Regions from separate parts of the Mesorhizobium sp. M1E.F.Ca.ET.063.01.1.1 genome, predicted to be linked through region 1. Evidence: predicted binding sites of a transcription regulator. Region 1 holds the regulator's gene; each other region holds the start of a gene.
What was found. Region 1 encodes PhoB, which activates phosphate uptake and scavenging genes when phosphate is short. Its sites were predicted from a motif close to TGTCATNNANCTGTCAT; they were not measured.
Positions count from the first base shown of each region.

Region 2: a site for PhoB is predicted at 2,735-2,751, ahead of EOA29_RS22745 (acid phosphatase). Genes of this name have one in related genera too.
Region 3: a site for PhoB is predicted at 7,147-7,163, ahead of EOA29_RS14155 (acetoacetate decarboxylase). Genes of this name have one in related genera too.

Region 1 is NZ_RZSC01000362.1:439-5,785, reverse strand. Features, by position in the region: partial or broken gene EOA29_RS22510 (adenylate/guanylate cyclase domain-containing protein) at 1-888, opposite strand, end outside; partial or broken gene EOA29_RS22505 (LysR substrate-binding domain-containing protein) at 1,087-1,468, opposite strand; gene EOA29_RS22500 (medium chain dehydrogenase/reductase family protein) at 1,677-2,708, opposite strand; gene phoB (phosphate regulon transcriptional regulator PhoB) at 3,149-3,838, opposite strand; gene phoU (phosphate signaling complex protein PhoU) at 3,858-4,565, opposite strand; gene pstB (phosphate ABC transporter ATP-binding protein PstB) at 4,586-5,347, opposite strand, start outside.
Region 2 is NZ_RZSC01000369.1:106-5,396, reverse strand. Features, by position in the region: gene EOA29_RS22765 (helix-turn-helix domain-containing protein) at 1-84, opposite strand, end outside; gene EOA29_RS22760 (dihydrofolate reductase family protein) at 190-777, shown strand; gene EOA29_RS22755 (hypothetical protein) at 867-1,061, opposite strand; gene EOA29_RS22750 (cytochrome c peroxidase) at 1,208-2,446, opposite strand; gene EOA29_RS22745 (acid phosphatase) at 2,811-4,343, shown strand; gene EOA29_RS22740 (OsmC family protein) at 4,565-4,987, shown strand; partial or broken gene EOA29_RS22735 (hypothetical protein) at 4,998-5,291, shown strand, end outside.
Region 3 is NZ_RZSC01000161.1:1,153-9,909, forward strand. Features, by position in the region: partial or broken gene EOA29_RS14125 (efflux RND transporter permease subunit) at 1-1,166, opposite strand, end outside; gene EOA29_RS14130 (efflux RND transporter periplasmic adaptor subunit) at 1,163-2,464, opposite strand; gene EOA29_RS14135 (TetR family transcriptional regulator) at 2,613-3,146, shown strand; partial or broken gene EOA29_RS14140 (inorganic phosphate transporter) at 3,228-4,828, shown strand; partial or broken gene EOA29_RS14150 (patatin-like phospholipase family protein) at 5,139-6,298, opposite strand; gene EOA29_RS14155 (acetoacetate decarboxylase) at 6,291-7,079, opposite strand; gene EOA29_RS14160 (3-hydroxybutyrate dehydrogenase) at 7,303-8,091, shown strand; partial or broken gene EOA29_RS14165 (ROK family protein) at 8,314-8,757, opposite strand.

The sequences.
Region 1 (5,347 bases):
GACATCGGCAAGTTCGCCGTCGAAGCGGTCGGCCCAGATATGCGTATTCTCGCGCGCGTCGATAAGCTGTGCGTTGATCCGCACGCGCGCCGCCGCTTTCTGCACACTGCCTTCGACAACATATCGGACGCCGAGATCCCTCGCGATCGATCGGACATCGACCGACCTTCCCTTGTAGACAAACGAGGAGTTGCGAGCGATCACAAGAAGGCCGGGGACCTTTGCCAGGTCCGTGATCAGGTCTTCAGCCAATCCCTCGGCGAAGAACTCCTGCTCCGGATCGCTGCTCATGTTGGCGAAAGGCAAGACGGCGACGGCCGCCCTGTCGGGCAATTCCAGCGATACCGGTCGACCGGCCGAAGAGGCTCTGACAGACTGCAAGTTTACGCGATAGCAGTATATCGGCTCGGCTATATTCTTCACCCGCTGGCCGCCCATGGGTTCGAACTCAAACGCCAGCTTCTTCTCGACCTCCTTGGACACCTTCTCTGAAACGCAGACGCCGCCGGGATCAGCGAGCTGCTGCAGGCGAGCGGCGACATTGACACCCTCGCCGTAGCGATCGTCCCCTTCGACGATCACTTCTCCCAGATTGATCCCGAGGCGGACCTCGAAGCGCTCGCTTTCGGGGACACTTGCGTTGCGCTCCACCATGCCGCGTTGAAGGGTTACCGCGCACTCGACAGCATCGACTGCACTGCCGAATTCAGCCAGCAAACCGTCGCCCATCAGTTTGAAGATGCGCCCGTGATGCTTGCTGATCTCCGGCTGGAACAGCTCCTTACGGCTGGCCCTAAGCCGCTCGAAGGTCCCTCCCTCGTCCGCCTCCATCAGGGCCGAGTAAGCTACGACGTCGGCGGCAAGAATGGCCGCAAGCTTGCGTTCCATAGCACCACGGTGTGTGCTTCATGGCCAAGGGTGTCGCGCCAAATGCGCTCCACTCCGGCGATGCGATCACCGAACTCTAGCACGGCTGGAGCTTCCGGGCTAATCCGCAGTCCGCTTGAATGACCACTTAGGGTCAACGGCTGACCTTTGATCGGCGCCGCCAAGTTCACGCCCCGCCAGCGCCGCCAAGTCAACCCCCAGAACCGTCTGGTCCAGTCCACGGATGATCTTGGCCAATTCCATGCATTCGTCCTGCCGCACCTTGTTCTTCCGCCAGGCCATGCAGATCATGCGCTGCGGCATCGGCTCCCTGGAATGGCACGATCCTCAAGTCCGGCATGACGCTGGCGGCGCTTGCCGCCATTTCCGGAACCAGCGTCACGCCCAGCCCATGCGCCACCATCTGCAAAAGGATCGTCAGGCTGGTCGCGCCGTAGCTTGCCATCGCCACCGGCCGCACGCTGCCGCAGACCGCCAGCGCCTGCTCGCGCAGGCAGTGGCCTTCCTCGAGAAGCATCAGCCGCTCCAGCGCCGGGCTTTCCGGCGGCACCGGCGGCGAGGCGAAGGCTGGATCGCCGGCCGATGACGGTGACCGACAAGCCGCAGAAGTTCTTGATGCGCCAGGCGATGGTCGAAGAACTGGGGCTGGTGGCGCAGAAGACGGCGTGACGGGGTGTCTGCTTAGCGCAGCGCCATAGGCAGTCATTGAAACGATCAAAGCCGACGCCGGAGGCGACTTGCGTTTCAAAGGCTCTGCTCTGGCTCGGCGATCCTTGTCGGGTGGCCAGTCAATTGCAGATCAACACGAGCTTGCCCTTGACACCTCCCTGACCGAGCAGCTCCTGGGCGCGACGAGCCTCAATCAATGGCATCCGGTCGGCCACCATCGGCTTGATCTTCCCGTCGCGAAGCAGATCGAGCAAGACGCCGAGATCTTCGCGGAACCAAGCGAGCTTCCACCGTTTCAGATATTGTATGCTGTAGGGGAGTATGCGTCGTCGGCCTGGTGAAACGAAAGCGCGGACCGCGTACCACGCAGGTCGCAATATCCCGCGAAGACGGTAACGCAAGCCCCCTGCCAGTTGGCCCTTCTGCAGAAATGAAGTGAAGCCATAGGCTATGACGCGGCCACCAGGCCTCAGAGTACGAAACGAACGCCAGACATTGGCTTCGCCGACCCCATCGAAGACGACATCCACGCCGTCGTTTGTCAGACGATGAATCTCTTCGACAAAGTCAACTCGCTCGTAGTCGATCGGCGTGGCCCCGAGATCGGATACGATCTGATGGGCTGCAAGAGATGCAGTCCCATACATCTCCAGACCTGCCAGGCGGCCAAGTTGCAGCAGAGCCGTGCCGACTCCGCCGGCGGCGCCATGAATGAGGACCCGTTGACCCGGAGAGGCATGCCCAAGGCGATGCATCATCTGATAGGCCGTAACGTAGTTCAGCACGAGGCTGACTGCCTCGGCGGGATCGACACCAGTTGGAACCAGAGTGAGTTCATCTGCCGGCAGGCAAATGAACTGGGCGTAACCACCATGAATGGGAAGCGCCGCAACCATTTTACCAATCATGGCATGGGACACTCCCTCTCCGGCCTCATCGACGATGCCGACAATGTCCCATCCTGGCGTGAATGGCAGGGTCGTTTTCTCGGGATGAATCCCCTCCCGCATCAATAGCTCTGCGAAGGAGACGCCGGCGGCGATTGTTTGCACACGCAGTTCACCTGATGCCGGATGGGGCGCGTCCTCCTCCACGATCTCCAGAACTTCAGGTCCGCCATGGTGGCGAACAACGACGCGCAGAGACTTCATGGCAACCTCGGTCCAAATTGGACTCCTCCACTGAGGCAAACTCTAGTGGAAAGGTAGCGCGCGCTGGGATGGAGCGACTTGCTCCAGATCAACCCCACGAGAAGATCGGTCGCCACCCAACAAACAACTGCTCATTTGAGCAGAATGACATTGGGACGCAGCCGCGACAGCAGTTGGAATGGCCTCACATCAGCTGCCGTTGGGGGTGAGCGGAAACGAACGACAGGTTTGGGTCAGAAGCCGACATTGCCTGTGGCCCCTTCGCGGCCATCGGCAACCGCCTGCTATTGAGTTCTGCCCCTGAAACATGATTTCGATCCATCGGGAGGGCGGGACTCCAGAGCAATTCCAGGAAAAGTGTGAAGCGCGGTTTCCGTCCGCAATTGCGTGAAAACAAAGAGATGGAGTGGCTCGCCGTTTCCGTGAAACGGTGAACCGCCCTAGTCTTCCCTGATCGCGTAGCCCGCACCGCGGATGGTGCGGATGACGTCGGGCATGCGGCCATTGTTGACCGCCTTGCGCAGGCGTCCGACATGCACGTCCACCGTGCGCTCGTCGATATAGATCGTCTCGCCCCAGACATTGTCGAGCAGCTGGCTGCGCGAGAACACGCGGCCGGGATGCCGCATCATGAATTCGAGCAGCCGGAACTCGGTCGGGCCGAGCCTGATCTCGCTCTTCTTGCGGTAGACGCGGTGCGATTCACGGTCGAGCACGATGTCGCCGACCTTGAGCACGCTGGACAGCACCTCCGGCTTGGCGCGGCGCAGCAGCGCCTTGATCCTGGCCATGAATTCCGGCGTCGAGAACGGCTTGACCAGATAATCGTCGGCGCCCGTCGAGAGGCCGCGCACTCTGTCGCTCTCCTCGCCGCGCGCGGTCAGCATGATGATCGGCAGCCGTTCGGTCTCTGGCCGCATCCTCAGGCGCCGGCAGAGCTCGATGCCGGAAACCGCCGGCACCATCCAGTCGAGCACGAGCAGGTCGGGCACGTTTTCCTGCAGGCGGATCTCGGCCTCGTCGCCGCGTGTCACCACCTCGACCTGATAGCCTTCGGATTCGAGGTTGTAGCGGAGCAGCACCCCCAGCGGCTCCTCGTCCTCCACCACCATGATGCGTGGCGCGATCATTCAGCAGGTACCTTCGTTGTCAGGCCGCCGGCGCCGGCATCGCCGTCTCGTCCTGCTTCGGACGGTTCGCGGGCAATTGCGTGCCGGTCAGCACATAGTAGGCGTTCTCGGCGATGTTGGTCACATGGTCGCCGATGCGCTCAAGATTCTTGGCGCAGAACAATAAATGCGTGCAGGCCGTGATGTTGCGCGGATCCTCCATCATGTAGGTCAGGAGCTCGCGGAAGACGGAGGTGTATTTGACGTCGACGCGCTCGTCGTCGTTCCTGAGCTTGGCAAGCGCCGTGGCGTCGCCCGCGGTGTACTCCTCGATCACGCCCTGGACCTGGATCAGCACCAGCTGCGCCATCGAGTCGATGGAGTGCGACAGGTCGCGCGGCGCGGCGCTGATGCCGACCGAGCCGACGCGCTTGGCGATGTTCTTGGCGAGGTCGCCGATGCGCTCGAGGTCGCCGGCCATGCGGATCGCGCCGACCACGCTGCGCAGGTCGTCGGCCATGGGTTGCCGTTTGGCGATGAGCGTGATGGCGCGGTCGTCGAGCTCGCGCTGGCGCGCATCCATGATGGCGTCGTCGGAGACGACGCGCTGCGCCATCGCGTTGTCGGAATTGAGCAGAGCCTTGGTCGAAGCGCCGACCATGGAGCCGGCGAGATCGCCCATGTCGATGATGAGCTGGCTGATCTGCCTCAGATCCTCGTCGAAGGAAGCGACGGTGTGTTCGGCCATGATGGTATCCTCGTATGAACTCAGCCGAAGCGGCCGGTGATGTAGTCCTGCGTGCGCTTCTCGCGGGGCGAGGTGAAGATCTTCTCGGTCCGGTCGAACTCGACCAGCTCGCCGAGATACATGAACGCCGTCTGCCGCGACACGCGCGCCGCCTGCTGCATGTTGTGGGTGACGATCACGATCGTGTAGTCGGCCTGCAATTCGTCGATCAGTTCCTCGATCTTGGCCGTCGACAGCGGATCGAGCGCCGAGCACGGTTCGTCTAGCAGGATGACTTCCGGCTTCACCGCCACAGTGCGGGCGATGCAAAGCCGCTGCTGCTGACCGCCGGAAAGGCTCTGGCCGCTGGCGTTGAGCTTGTCCTTGACCTCGCTCCACAGCGCCGCGCGCTTCAGTGCCTGCTCGACGCGGTTGTCCATCTCGGTCTTGCTGATCTTCTCATACAGCCTGACGCCGAAGGCGATGTTCTCGTAAATCGACATCGGGAACGGCGTCGGCTTCTGGAACACCATGCCGATCTTGGTCCTGAGCAGGTTGAGGTCCTGCGAACGGTCGAGGATGTTCTTGCCGTCGAGCAGCACCTGGCCTTCGGCGTTCTGCTTCGGATAGAGCTCGTAGATGCGGTTCAGCACGCGCAGCAGCGTCGACTTCCCGCAACCCGACGGGCCGATGAAGGCGGTGACGCTGCGTTCGGGCAAGGACAGGTTGATGTCCTTCAGCGCCTTCGACTGGCCATAGTAGAAGTTGAGGTTCTTGACCTCGATCTTGGCCTTCTCGACGAC
Region 2 (5,291 bases), on a different contig from region 1:
GCGGACGATGAGCAGCGTCCAGCGGTCGCCGAGCAGTTCGAGCGAGAGGCTGATCGGACAGCCGGACCTATCCCGGGTCGACATGGCTACGGTTCCGTTTTTAAATCACTTTACAATTGACATCATTCATTGAGCGGGTCAATACTTCCAAAAGTAAACCGTTTTCAGAAACACGAGTAGGACCGCCCAATGAAGAAGCTCATCCTGCAGATGCAGATGTCGGTCGACGGCTTCGTCGGAGCTGATCAGGACCATCGCTGGCAGCTTTGGGAATGGGGCGACGACAGAGACTGGGACGACGAACTCAGGCAGGACTTCAACGCTGTGTTCGAGAACGTTGACACCATTCTGCTCAGCCGCAAGATGGCCGAGGAGGGCTACCTGAACCACTGGGGCAATGCGGCGCGGAAGTTCCCACAGGATCGTTTCTATGCCTTCGCCAAGCGTATCGTCGAAGCGCGCAAGGTCGTGCTGAGCGACAGGCTGAAGGTCTCGCGATGGGAGCGCACGAGTATTGCCAGCGGTGACTTGCCGCGCGAGGTCAGTGCGTTGAAGGCGGGCGAGGGCGGCGATATCGCCGTCTTCGGCGGCGCCGGCTTCGCCTCGGCGCTGATCGCCGCCGGCCTGATCGACGAGTTCCAGCTCTTCATCAACCCGGCGGTGCTGGGCAGCGGCCGCCGTATCTTCGACCAGGCCGGCTTCGCCAGGCTGACGCTGATCGGCTCGAAAGCCTATGCCTGCGGCATGGTGGTGAACCGCTACGCGCCGGCCGGGTGAGGGACCTGGATCACTCCGGCAGAAGGCCGTCTCAACCGCTTGTTCGCTGCGCTTTTCCCGGAGGAAAGGGGAACCGCCCGTGGTCCGCCTTACTGGCCTTGACGAGACCCCAGTACATTGATTTCCCGGTATCCCGCCTCATCGTTGGCCACGGCCGCGAGCTGCAGGGCTTCATGCGATGTCAGGCCAATGAGCACGCGGCCACCAAATTCGGCGGGCTCCTCACTAGCCGTATCAAACACCGTCCAGCGGTCGGTCGGGTCCTGTAAAGCGACGAATCTCATCCGAGACTCCATCCATGAAGGACTTCTAATATAGAAGGTGTTTCATGGCGGTCCTGTGATCTAGCCCACATACGCTTTTGTCCGATTCGATACCGGACGGCAAATCCGCGCCGTGCGCTCGGGCAACACAAGAGGCCTCGCCGCCGTCACCGCCCCGCCGCCTGGTCGGCGTCGGTCAACGTGCCGAGGAAGGCGACGATGTCGTCGATCTCGGCGTCGGTCAGCGCCGGCCTGTCGCCCGGCTTCCTGCCATTGAAGGGCGGGTCGGTGTTGAGGTTTCCCCAGCAAACCTTTGGCAGGTCGTCGAATTTATGAACCTTGCCGTCGGCATTCTTCGGATACCAGCGGCCGGGATCTGTGTCGCGGCTGGCGTAGAAGGCGACTGCTTCGCGCAGCGTGTGGAAATAACCGTTGTGGAAAAAGCTTTTGCGCAGCGCGACGTTGCGCAGCGTCGGTGTCTTGAACAGGCCGCAATATTCCACCCGGCCCTTGAAATCGGTGCGCAGTGGGCCACACAGGCCAAGGTCGAAATAGTTGGGATCGGCATTGGCGGCGATAGCCGGGTTGCGCGGCACGGCGATCGCGATCAGGCCGTAATCGGTGAATTGCGGCGGCTTGCCGTCGTTTGCCGGTTCACCTAGATGGCAGCTCGCGCAATTGCCCTTGGCCTCGTCTTCGAACAGCGCGCGGCCGTGCAGCTCCTGCGCGGTAAGCTGCGCCTTACCAGCGAGGAAGGCGTCGTAGCGGCTGGAATAGGGATAGAAGTCGGCGCTGCTCTGCTCGAAGGTGCCGAGCGCCTCGACCGCGGCGTCGAATGCGTCCTGGGGATGATCCAGCACATCGGCGCCAAACGCCGCTTTGAAGGCATCGGCATAAGCCGCCTTGCGCAAGGCTGCGACTATGGCGGCTTCATCTTTGTTGCCCATCTCGAAGGGCGAGAGCAGCGGGATCCTCGCCTGGTCCTTGCCATGGTCGGCGCGTCCGTCCCAGGTCAGCCCGCCGGTCGGCCCGTTGTCGACGCTCTCGTCGCCCTCGTCCTCGGAATCGTAGAAATGCTCGGTGAAGGCGGGCGCCGCCTGCAGGTAGCGCAGCGACGGCACTGCGCGTAGGCCGGGCCGGTCGAGGTTCGGCCCGCCCATTTCGACCGGCGCGGCGGAAGCTGGCCCGAAGGCATGGTTGGGGTCATGGCATGACGAGCAGGCCTGCCTGCCCGAGGCCGACAGCGACGGATCGAAAAACATCTGCCGCCCGAGCGCCGTCAGCGCCGCGGCGCGCGCAAAGGCTTCCTGACGTGACATCGCGCCGGGATTTACGCCCGCCGGCAGGCCATAGGCGGGCCAGAGGATAGCGAGGGCGGCGAGCGTGGCGGATTTCCATCGTGGCATGAGGGCGATCCAGTTTGCCTTTTTGCGTAGGGGTGCTTTGCTACGGATTGATGACCGGCAAAACGAATTGCCAAGCTGGAACACCCCTCATCCGTCCGCTTCGCGGACACCTTCTCCCACAAGGGGAGAAGGGGAAGTCCGCGCCTACCTCGCCGCCAATCGCCAACGTTGGTGGTTGGCAGAGGCGCTCGAGACAGCGCCCCTTCTCCCCTTGTGGGAGAAGGTGGATCGGCGCGATAGCGCCGAGACGGATGAGGGGTGTTCCAGCTTGGCGCTATCCAATGAACCTGTCACAAAGCTGACAAGCGCCCGCCCTAGCGTCGCCCGGTTCCTCCAGCCATTCCCCAGCCACGAGGCATCTCCCATGATCCGGTCCTTTCTCTCCCTTTGCCTCGCCTCCACGGCGCTTGCATCGTTCGCTTCCGTCGCCCATGCCGCTCCTCCCGGCTACGACAAGATCGACACTGTCGTGGTGATCTACGCCGAGAACCGCAGCTTCGATAATCTCTATGGCGATTTCCCCGGCGCCAACGGCCTGGCCAATGTCTCGGCCGAGCAGGCCCGTCAGCTCGACCGCGACGGCAAGCCGCTCACCGAACTGCCGCCGGCCTGGGGCGGGCTGACCGGCAAGGGCGTGACGCCGGCCGTCACCGAGGCGCAGACGGCGCATCTCGCCAACGCGGCCTTCGCGATCGACGACCCCAAAGGCTTCAACGAGAATGCCGGGGTGATCACTCGCGACCTCTGGCACCGCTTCTACCAGGAGCAGATGCAGATCGACGAAGGCCGGAACGACAAGTTCGTCGCCTGGGCCGATTCCGGCGCGATGGTGATGGGTCACTATGACGGCTCGGTGCTGCCGATGTGGGATATCGCCAAGAAATACGTGCTCGCCGACAATTTCTTCCAGGCCGCCTTCGGCGGCTCCTTCCTCAACCACATCATGCTCGCCTGCGCCTGCGCGCCGTTCTACCCGCATGCCGACACCAGCCCGGTGAAGGGCCAGATAGCTGTTGTCGAGCCGGACGGCGTGACGCTGAAGGTGGCCGAAGATTCGCCGGCCTCGGCGCTCGCCGGCGCGCCGAAATTCGTCAATGACGGCGCGATCACGCCGGACTTCTACGCCGTCAACACCATGCAGCCGCCTTACCAGCCGAGCGCCAACAAGCCGGCAGAGGGCGGCGACAAGGCGCTGGCCGATCCGGCGCAGCCGACCACGCTGCCGCCGCAGCACGACATCACCATCGGGGATCTGCTTTCGCTGAAGAGCGTGAGTTGGGCCTGGTACGCCGGTGCCTGGCAGGCGACGCTCGACGGCAAGAACGCGACGGCGCTGCCGAACTTCCAGTTTCACCACCAGCCCTTCAACTATTTCGCGGCCTATGCGCCGGGCACGGCCGCGCGGGCCGAACATATCAAGGACGGCGGCCTCGATGGCACCGAGTTCATCAAGGCGATCGACGACGGCAAGCTGCCGGCCGTCACCTTCTACAAGCCGCAGGGCAATTTGAACGAGCATGGCGGCTACGCCGACGTGACCTCCGGCGACAAGCACCTTGCCGATATCGTCGCGCATCTGGAGAAGAGCCCGCAATGGGCGCATATGCTGGTCGTCGTCACCTATGACGAGAATGGCGGCTTCTGGGACCATGTCGCGCCGCCCAAGGCCGATCGTTGGGGCCCGGGCAACCGCGTCCCGGCCCTCATCATCTCGCCCTATGCCAAGATGGGCACGGTCGACCACACGCAGTATGATACTACCTCGATCCTGCGCTTCATCACCGCCCGCTACGACCTGCCGGTGCTGCCCGGCCTCATCGCCCGCGACAAGGCGCTGCGCAACAACGACCAGCCGCCGATGGGCGATCTGACGGCGGCGCTCGATCTGACGAAGTAGCGCGTCTGGGTTGAGTTTCCTCGCCCCCACGAAGTGGGGAGAGGTGGCTCGGCGAAGCCGAGACGGAGAGGGGGAGCGCCCTACGAAGGCCCCCGCTCCGGCCGCTTCGCGGCCACCTCTCCCCTGCTTTCGCGGGCGAGGAAATGGCCTTCCGCGATTGCCCTGACGAATTCCCGTCCGCTATTGATGGCTCTTCAGCCAGATCGGACGAAGGACATTCGATGAGCGAGCTAAAAATCAGAACTCGTGCGACCGGTGCACTCGCCATCCTGCCGCCGGGCGGCCTGCCGGCGGTGACGACGCCGACCGGTGGCACTGTCGACGTGGTGACCTCGGTCAGTGCGCCGGGCTTCAACCCGCTCGACCTGCTCTATGCTTCCTTGGCTGCCTGCATGGTGCTGAGCGCGCGCATCGCGGCGAACCGCCTCGGCGTCGCCGACCGGCTTGGCGAGGTGAGGGCGGATGTCAGCGGCGAGAAGGCGAAGGACGAGCCCTCGCGGGTCGTCACATTCACCATCCAGCTGGAGATCTCCGGCGATCTCGACGCGGCCACCAAGCAGCGCATCGTCGAGGATGCCGAGACGATCTGCACCGTCTCCAACACACTGCGCGGCGCGCCCGCGCTTAACGCGATGCTGGGGTGAGGGGCACCCAGTGGCGCATCTTTCCCCGATCGACTACGCGACCGCCTCTGAAGAAATCCGCGCCGAGCATGACCGGGAGCTCGCGCTGCGCGGCCGCATGACCAACATGAAGCGCATCCTGCTGCACTCGCCGGCAGCCCACCGCATCTACGCCGAGTGGTTCACGCTGCGCGATCTCTTGCGGCCCACGCTCGACGACCGCGCTATCTGGCTGTTCTCGAAGGCGATCGCCGAGACGATGCGCGCCGAAATCCCGGTCACCTTCTTCCGCCGCGCGCTGATCCACAATGGCCTCGATCCGGAA
Region 3 (8,757 bases), on a different contig from region 1:
AGCAGCGACAAGAGATTGATCGAGTAACCGACCGAAAACAGGATGAAGCAGACGCCGATCAGCGACAGCGGGATGGTCACGATCGGCATCATCACCGATCGGAACGATCCGAGGAACAACAGGATGACCACGATGACGATGGCGACCGCCTCGCCGATGGTCTTGAACACCTCCTCGATCGAGGCGCTGATCTGCCCGGTGGCGTCGTAGACGACCTCGATCGTCATGCCTTTCGGCAGCGTCTCCTGAATCTGCGGCACGAGCTTGGTGATCGCCGCCGCGGTCGTCAACGGGTTGGCCGCCGGTGTCGGGAAGATGGCGAGGAAGGTGCCGGGTTTGCCGTTGAAGCTCACCCTGGTGTCGGTGCTTGCGGCGCCGAGCTCGACGCGCGCGACGTCGCGCAGACGCACGACCTGGCCGTCCGTCGAGCGGATCGGGAGCTGCGAGAACGCTTCCGGCGTCTGCAAGGTCGAGTGAACCGTGATCGACGAGACCACATACTCGTTCTGAGTGTTGCCGGGCGCGGACAGGAAGTTGGAGTTGTTGATCGCAGTCAGCACGTCGGCGGCGGTGGCACCGCGGGCGGCAAGCCTGACCGGGTCGATCCAGACGCGCATGGAATATTCCTCGGCGCCGAAGATCTGAACGTCGGCGACGCCTTCCACCGTCGAGATGCGAGGCCGGATGACGCGCTCGATATACTCGGTGAGCTGCTCCTTGGTCATGTTCGGATTCTGCATCGAGATATACATCATCGCGAACTGCTGGCCGGTGCCCTTGACGATCACCGGATCCTTGGAGGCGTCCGGCAGGGTGCCGCGCACGCCCTGGACCTTGGAGAGCACCTCGGTCAGCGCCACGTCGGGATTGGAGCCGAGCTTCATCTGCACGGTCACGGTGCTGGAGGACGGGCGGCTCGATGAGGTCACGTAGTCGATGTTCTCGGTCGAGGCGACGGCGCGCGCGATCGGCGCGGAGATGAAGCCCTGGATCAGGTCGGCGCTGGCGCCGGGATAGGCCGTGGTGATGGTGATCGCCGTCTCGTCGACCTTCGGATACTGGCGGATCGACAGGTTGAAGATGGCCTGGAAGCCCAGGAGCAGGATCATGCAGGCCAGCACCGTCGAGAGGACGGGCCGGCGAATGAAGATGTCGGAAAAGCTCATTGCTGAACCTGCTTGTTCGCCGATTTGCTGGGATCGATGGTGTTGTCGACGGCAACGGACATGCCGTTGAAGAGCCGGTTCTGACCGGCGGTGACGACCTGATCGCCAGCCTTCAGGCCCTCGACGATCTCGACCATGCCGTTGTTGCGGCGGCCGAGCTTGATGAACACCTGCGACAGAACGAGCGCCGGCTGCTGCCCGGCTTCGGGCTTCTGAGCGTTATCAGCGGGCTTTGCGGCGTTGTCGGCGGACTTTGCCGTGTCGGAGGCAGGCTTCGAGGCATCGGCCTGCGGTTTGGTTGCGTCGCTGGCCGGCCTTTCGATGCCGCCGGTCTTCTGGTCATCCGGTTTGGCCGGCGCCGCAGCGCCACCGTCGGCAGGCTTTGCCGGCACGACAACGAAAACAAAGTCGCCGTAAAGGCTGGACGTCACCGCCGTCTGCGGCACCGAGATGACGTTGTTTTCCTCCGGCAGCTCGACGCGGATCTGCACGAACTGGCCAGGCGTCAGCTTGCCCTCCGGGTTGGCGACCTCGCCGCGGATCGATACCAGGCGGCTCGCCGGGTCGATCTTGGGATCGATGCCGCGAATGGAGCCGGCAAAGGGCATGTCCGCCACGCTGCCGCCGATCCGCACCGTCTGGCCGATCTTCAGCAGCCGCAGCTGCTGTTCCGGCACCGTGAAGTCGACCCGCATCGTATCCAGGTCCTGCAGCGTCACAACCGAGTTGCCCGGGGCCAGATACTGGCCGATGTCGATCTTGGGAATGCCGACGGTGCCGTTGAAGGGGGCGGACAATTGCTTCTGGTCGAGCACGGCCTGCAGCTTGTTCACCTGCGCGGCCGAAGCGTCCGCCGCCGCGCGCGCGGCATCGAGCGTCGCGTCGGTCCCGACGCCGCGCCGCTGCAATTCGAGCGCGCGGGTCAGCGCCGCCTGGTCGGACGCGGCCTGCGCCTTCTGCGCCACCAGATCGGCCTTCTCGACGGCGTCGTCGAGCTGCAGGAGCACGGCGTCGGCCGCGACCTTCTGGTTGGCGTGGAACAGGATGTCCTTGACGATGCCTGCCGTCTCGACGGTCAGGTCGACGCCGCGCACGGCGTTGACGGTGCCGATCGCCTCGACGCCCGGCGTCCAGTTCGAGGGTTTCGCGACGACGGTCGAGACGGTCGCGGCCGGCGGCTTCATGGTGGCGAAAAATTGCTTGATGCCGTTGTCGCGCAGGATGTTGAAGCCGACGATACCGACGCACACCAGAGCGAGCAGAAGCAGAAATACGGTGATGATGATAAAGCGCTTCACGGAAAAGTCCCCTCGAGCCGAAACCGGCATAACGGTCGATGCCAGGACACATACTGGCGACGGGTCCCGATTTCAATTTTCGGCGTCTTACTGTACCGTCTGGACGGTCTTGTCAATTCCGCATAAGCTAATGTAAGGGGGAGGCGTGATGAAAGCTCGCAGGGCAAATTCGCGCGACAGGATACTTGCAGCGGCCGCCGACGTGGCGCGCGAGGCGGGTCCCGGAAGCCTGTCGCTCGACGCCGTCGCCAGCCGGGCCGGCGTGTCGAAGGGCGGACTGCTCTATAATTTTCCGACCAAGGCCAAGCTGATGCAGGGGCTGGTGGAAAATTACCTCAATGCTTTCGAAGAGGCGCTCGAGGAACGCACGGCCGAGGCCAGCGATGAAAGCGTGCTCGCGGCCTACATACGGCTTTCGGCCGATGATTGCGAGAAGCCGAAACCATCGGCTTCCTGGATGTTCTCCGCGATCGCGGAGGATCCGGATTTCCTGACGCCGATAAAGGCGTTCAAGCGGCAGCTCTTCGAACGGCTGAAAGACGAGACCGACGACCTCGGCTCGCTGCTGGTCTGCTTCCTCGCCATCGAGGGACTGCGCAGCATGAACCTTTTCGATTCCGACGTGCTCTCGCCGGAGGAGCACAAGCTCCTGGTTTCCTCGCTGCTCAAGATAGCCGCATAGGTTGCAGGGCGTCACACCAGCTTCATCCTGGAGACATAGCGTTCTCCCGGTTCTTTGCTGCAATGCAAAAGGAGTGGGACGATGGTGGACGTGGTTTCCAGTGAGGCGGGGATTCCGAGACCGGATCACCCGTTGGAACAATCGAGCGGCGCGAAGTGGTTCCTGCCTGCCTTCGGCGTGCTGGTTCTGGCCGGCATCATCTATGTCGGCTATGCACTGAGCCAGGACTTGGCAGTCGCCAAGACAGTGCCCTGGATCCTGCTCGGCATCGCCCTGCTGATCGCGCTCGGCTTCGAATTCGTCAACGGCTTCCACGATACCGCCAATGCGGTGGCGACGGTCATCTACACCCGATCGCTCCCGGCGGAATTCGCCGTCATGTGGTCGGGTGTCTTCAATTTCCTCGGCGTCTTGACCTCGAGCGGCGCGGTCGCCTTCGGCATCCTGTCGCTGCTGCCGGTCGAGCTCATCCTGCAGGTCGGCTCGTCCTCCGGCTTCGCCATGGTGTTCGCCTTGCTGGTCGCGGCGATCCTGTAGAATCTGGGCACCTGGTTCCTCGGCCTGCCGGCGTCGAGCTCGCACACGATGGTCGGCTCGATCATCGGCGTCGGCCTCGCCAACCAGTTCATGGCGCCGGCCGGAAGCGCCACCAGCGGCGTCGAATGGGGACAGGCGACCAATGTCGGCATGTCCCTGCTGGTCTCGCCTCTCGTCGGTTTTTTCGCGGCGGCCGTTCTGCTCTATGTGATGAAGATCCTTGTGCGCAATCCGGCGCTCTATGAGGCGCCGAAAGGCAAAACCCCGCCGCCGTGGTGGATCCGCGCGCTGCTCATCTTCACCTGCACCGGCGTCAGTTTCGCGCATGGCTCCAATGACGGCCAGAAGGGCATGGGCCTGATTATGCTGATCCTGATCGGCGTGGTGCCGACCGCCTATGCGCTTAACCGTACCCCCGACATCAACTACCTCGAGGCCTACAAGTCGGCTTCCGCCGCCGTCGAGCAGTCGCTGGGCAAATACGTCAAGCCGGGCGTCACTGTCGCGGACCCCAAGGCCGCGGTTCAAGAGGCTGTCCGCTCCAAGACCTGGAGCGATCAGACGACGCCCGCGCTGCAGACCTACATCCACAATACGACCGCCGGGCTGCAGCCCTACGCGACCGTCGACAAGGTCCCGACCGACCTGGTCAGCAACGCCCGCAACGACATCTATCTGATCGGCGAAGCGCTGAAGCTGATCGACAAGAAGAAGCTGTTGCCGATGCAGGACGCTGACCTGCAGGCGGTGACGAACTACCATAAGGCGGTCGACAACGCGACGAAGTTCATCCCGCTCTGGGTCAAGATCGCCGTGGCGCTGGCGCTCGGCCTCGGCACCATGGTCGGTTGGAAGCGCATCGTCGTCACCGTCGGCGAGAAGATCGGCAAGAGCCACCTGACCTATGGCCAGGGCGCCGCCGCCGAGCTGGTCGCGATGGTTACGATCGGCATGGCCGACCGTCTCGGCCTGCCAGTGTCGACCACCCACGTGCTGTCGTCGGGCGTTGCTGGCACGATGGCGGCGAACGGCTCCGGTCTGCAGTGGGCGACCGTGCGCAACCTTTTGCTCGCCTAGGTGCTGACACTGCCCGCTCGATCGCGCTGGCCTTCGTGCTCTTCGTGGTCTTCCGCCAGGTGTTCTGAGATAGCCGCAAGAACTCAAAAGAAAAGGCAGCGCCGGCCAGGCGCTGCCTTTCTTTTTTGCTTGATAGCTACCCTCGAAACGTTGGCGGGACAGCACCCCCCTCTGTCCTGCCGGACATCTCCCCCGCAAGGGGGAGATTGGCAGCTTGGGCGCCGCGCGCTTCTTTCGACCCCGACAATTGGCGAAAGCCGCGCAACATCCGATCTCCCCCCTTGCGGGGGAGATGTCCGGCAGGACAGAGGGGGGTGTGACGGAACTCGACGAGGGTGCTTGTTAGCGGAGCAACCCGTCGAGTCTTCCTACCGGACCTTACGTCGGGTCTTCGCGGTGAAGGTCGTGGATAGCCACGCCTTCGACATTGGTCGGCAGCAACAGCCACTGCTTGTGGCGCAGCGTGCGCTCGGTGTCCTCGAGGCCCATTTCCCAGTGCTCGCGCATCGAGGTGCCCGAGAACTCGTAGTCCTTGGCGTGGCCCTCATAGCCTTTGTGCTGGTAGATCAGGTGAACGATGTTGACCACGCCGGCATCGGAATAGTCGGCGATCAGTTCCCTCTCGCCGTCCCTGAGCTCATCTGGCGGAACGCGCTTCAGCGCATCGAGCAGCTTCATCTTTAGCGCGTGGATGCGCTGGAAATTGTCGGTGTTCTGGCGCGTGCGGCTCGAATACATGATGTCCTTGTGGCGCGACAGCACGTCGGCCATGCTGCGCGGCAGGGCGCCGCGGGCGCTGAACAGATCGACCTGGAACACCAGCGAGGAGCGATCCTCTTCCTGGTCGAGCAGGTATTGCAGCGGCGTATTGGAGACGATGCCGCCGTCCCAATAATACTCGCCCTCGATGCGGACCGAGGGGAAGGCCGGCGGCAGCGCGCCGCTCGCCATGATGTGCTCCGGCCCGATGCGGACCTTCTCGGTGTCGAAATAGACGAAGTTGCCGGTCCTGACGTTGACCGCGCCGACGCTCAAGCGCTTCCTGCCGTCGTTGAGCACATCGAAGTCGATCAGGCTCTCCAGCGTGTCCTTCAGCTCGGCGGTGTCGTAGAAGCTGGTGGCGCCCTCGGCACCCGACAGCTCGAACCATGGATTGGGATTGCGCGGCTTGAAGAAGCCGGGCTGGCCCATCATCATCGTCATCCACGACGAGGTGCGGTTGCGGATGTCGCGATAGATGTCGCCTTCGGGCGTGTAGGCCCAGATCTTGCGGCCGGAGATCGTCTGCCAGAACTGCTCCAGGCGCTGCAGGCGCCGGCTCGGCTCGTTGCCGGCGATGATCGAGGCGTTGATGGCGCCGATCGAAACGCCGGAGAGCCAGGTCGGCTCGCAGCCGGCATCGGAAAGCGCCTGATAGACGCCGGCCTGATAGGCGCCGAGCGCGCCGCCCCCTGGAAGACCAGGGCGATGCGGTCATACTGCGCCGTTATTTCCTCGATGGTGGCGGCGACCGCCTTGTTTCGGGTCCGTTCAAGCACGAGCCTTCTCCGGCTGGATTGCGCTGGCGGCGGACGGGTTGCGGTCGGCGAGATAGTCGTGGACGACTTCGCCGAGCCCGAGCGTCAGATCAGCGGTGAAATGAACGGCCGAGACGACCTCGAGCACCGGCAGCTTCGCCACGTCGGCCATGACATGGGGCCGAAGGTCGAGCGCGGCCGGCGCGGTCCAGGCTTCCTTCAGCGTCACATCGGTCAGGTAGTAGCGCACCAGCTCGCAAATGCGCGGGCTTCCGTCGACATGCGGGATGATCTTGATCAGGAAGTTGGGCGCCGCCAGCGAGGCGAGCACGGAATCGTGGTCGGCCTCGCGGTGCTTGTAGCCCATGGTGCCGGTGGCGCAGAGCACGCTGCCGTAGTGCAGCGTGCCGACCACCACTTCGCCCTCATGCACGATCTTGGGGCTGGCGAGCTTTTTCGGGAAGCCCCACAGCTCGCGGCCGCCGGCGATTGGTGCGTCGTCGTCGAGATACATGGAGTGGACATAGCCGCCATGCTGCCCGCCATAGCGCACGGGGATGACCTGGCCGGTCTCGGTATAGTCGCCGAAGCCGGTCGAATCCGGCATGCGGATGAACTCGTACTTGACCAGCGGCTCATCGATCTCGAGCGGCTTCGGCACGACGGCTTCCAGCGCCTCGCGTGTCGTGCGGTAGGTGATGATGATGTATTCGCGGTCGAAGAAACGGTAGGGACCGGGCGGAAACGAAGGATTGGTGAGCGGCATCTCATAGGCGCGCTTAACGACATCGTCGATTTCCAAGCTATTCACCCGTCGGTTCAGGAATGACACACGCGAGACGCGCAGGGGGAGTATGTTGCACGGCACCATGACAGTGCCATGTCATGGTGCTCGGGCGCCAGCTTCATGGCTATCGGGCGGCATCACAACATTGTAATCGCAACGACATATGGCCATGGCATTGTCATGCTGCGGCGCACAAACTATGTGCCCTAAGTCCACTCCACCTCTAGCGAGATTTTTCATGGGTTCCCTGTCTTCGAAGAATGCGCTGGTCACCGGCTCGACCAGCGGCATCGGGCTTGCAATCGCCCGCGCCTTTGCCGCCGAGGGCGCCAATGTCACCATCAACGGCCTGGGCGACGCCGCGGCCATCGAGCAGGAGCGGGCCGGCATCGAGAAGGATTTCGGCGTCAAGTGCCGCTATTCGGGCGCCAACATGATGGACGGCGCCGCGGTCACCGCCATGATCCACGAGGCCGAAGAGGCGTTCGGCAGCCTCGACATCCTGGTCAACAATGCCGGCATCCAGCATGTCGCGCCGATCGACGAGTTTCCCGACGACAAGTGGGAGGCGATCATCCGCATCAACCTGCTCGCCGCCTTCTATGCCATCAAGGCGGCGCTGCCCGGCATGAAGAGCCGCAAATGGGGCCGCATCATCAACACGGCCTCGGCGCACGCGCTGGTCGCCTCGCCGTTCAAGTCGGCCTATGTTTCGGCCAAGCACGGCATTGCCGGCCTGACCAAGACGGTGGCGCTGGAAGTCGCTCAGGACGGCATCACCGTCAACGCGATCGCCCCCGGCTATGTCTGGACGCCGCTGGTCGAGAAGCAGATCCCCGACACGATGAAGGCGCGCGGCATGACCGAGGAGCAGGTCAAGCACGACGTGCTTTTAGCCGCGCAGCCGACCAAGGAATTCGTCACCGTCGAGGAACTCGCCGCGCTGACGCTCTTCCTGTGCTCGGACGCCGCCAAGCAGATGACCGGCACGACCTTGCCGATGGATGGCGGCTGGACGGCGCAGTAAGCGCGCTTCCCTAGAGCAGTTCATCGTTTCACGGAAACGCTGAACTGCTCTAATATTTGTTTTACGCAATTCCGGAGGGAAGGCTACGGCGAAGCCGCCGAGCCCGACCGTTACACACTTTTCCTGGAATTGCTCTAAAGGGGGCGCTGTCGCGGCGTAAGGCTTAACTCGCGATGCTTCGTGCTATCCTTCCCCTGGCGCAGTCCTTGCCGGTCCCCATGGCTATTGAAGTCGCCCGTAATGGCTCAGGACGAGGCCGACGGCTCCAAGCAGCACATCGTTTTCGGTGTGCTTGCCGATGATTATTCGCGTGCGCCTGTCGGGGGCGACGTCCCGCGCCTTGATTAGGGTGTGCCGTTCATAGGCTGCAATGAGCGGCGTAAGCAGGATGTCGCCGGCGAGCGCCATGCGTCCTCCGATGATGATGAGGGGCGGGTTCAGAACGGATCCGATCATGCCCAGGCCGCGGCCCGCCATTTCGGCGGTATCCTCGATCATGCGCAATGCTCCGACATCCCCCTGCTCGGCCATGCGGATCACGTCGTCCATCGTGACGCGCCGGCCCGTCACGCGCGCGATCTGCTCCAATGGCCGGTTGAAGCTGGCGTAGAGTTCCAGGCAGCCTCGATTGCCGCAGCGGCAAAGATCGCCCGATGGATCGATGCT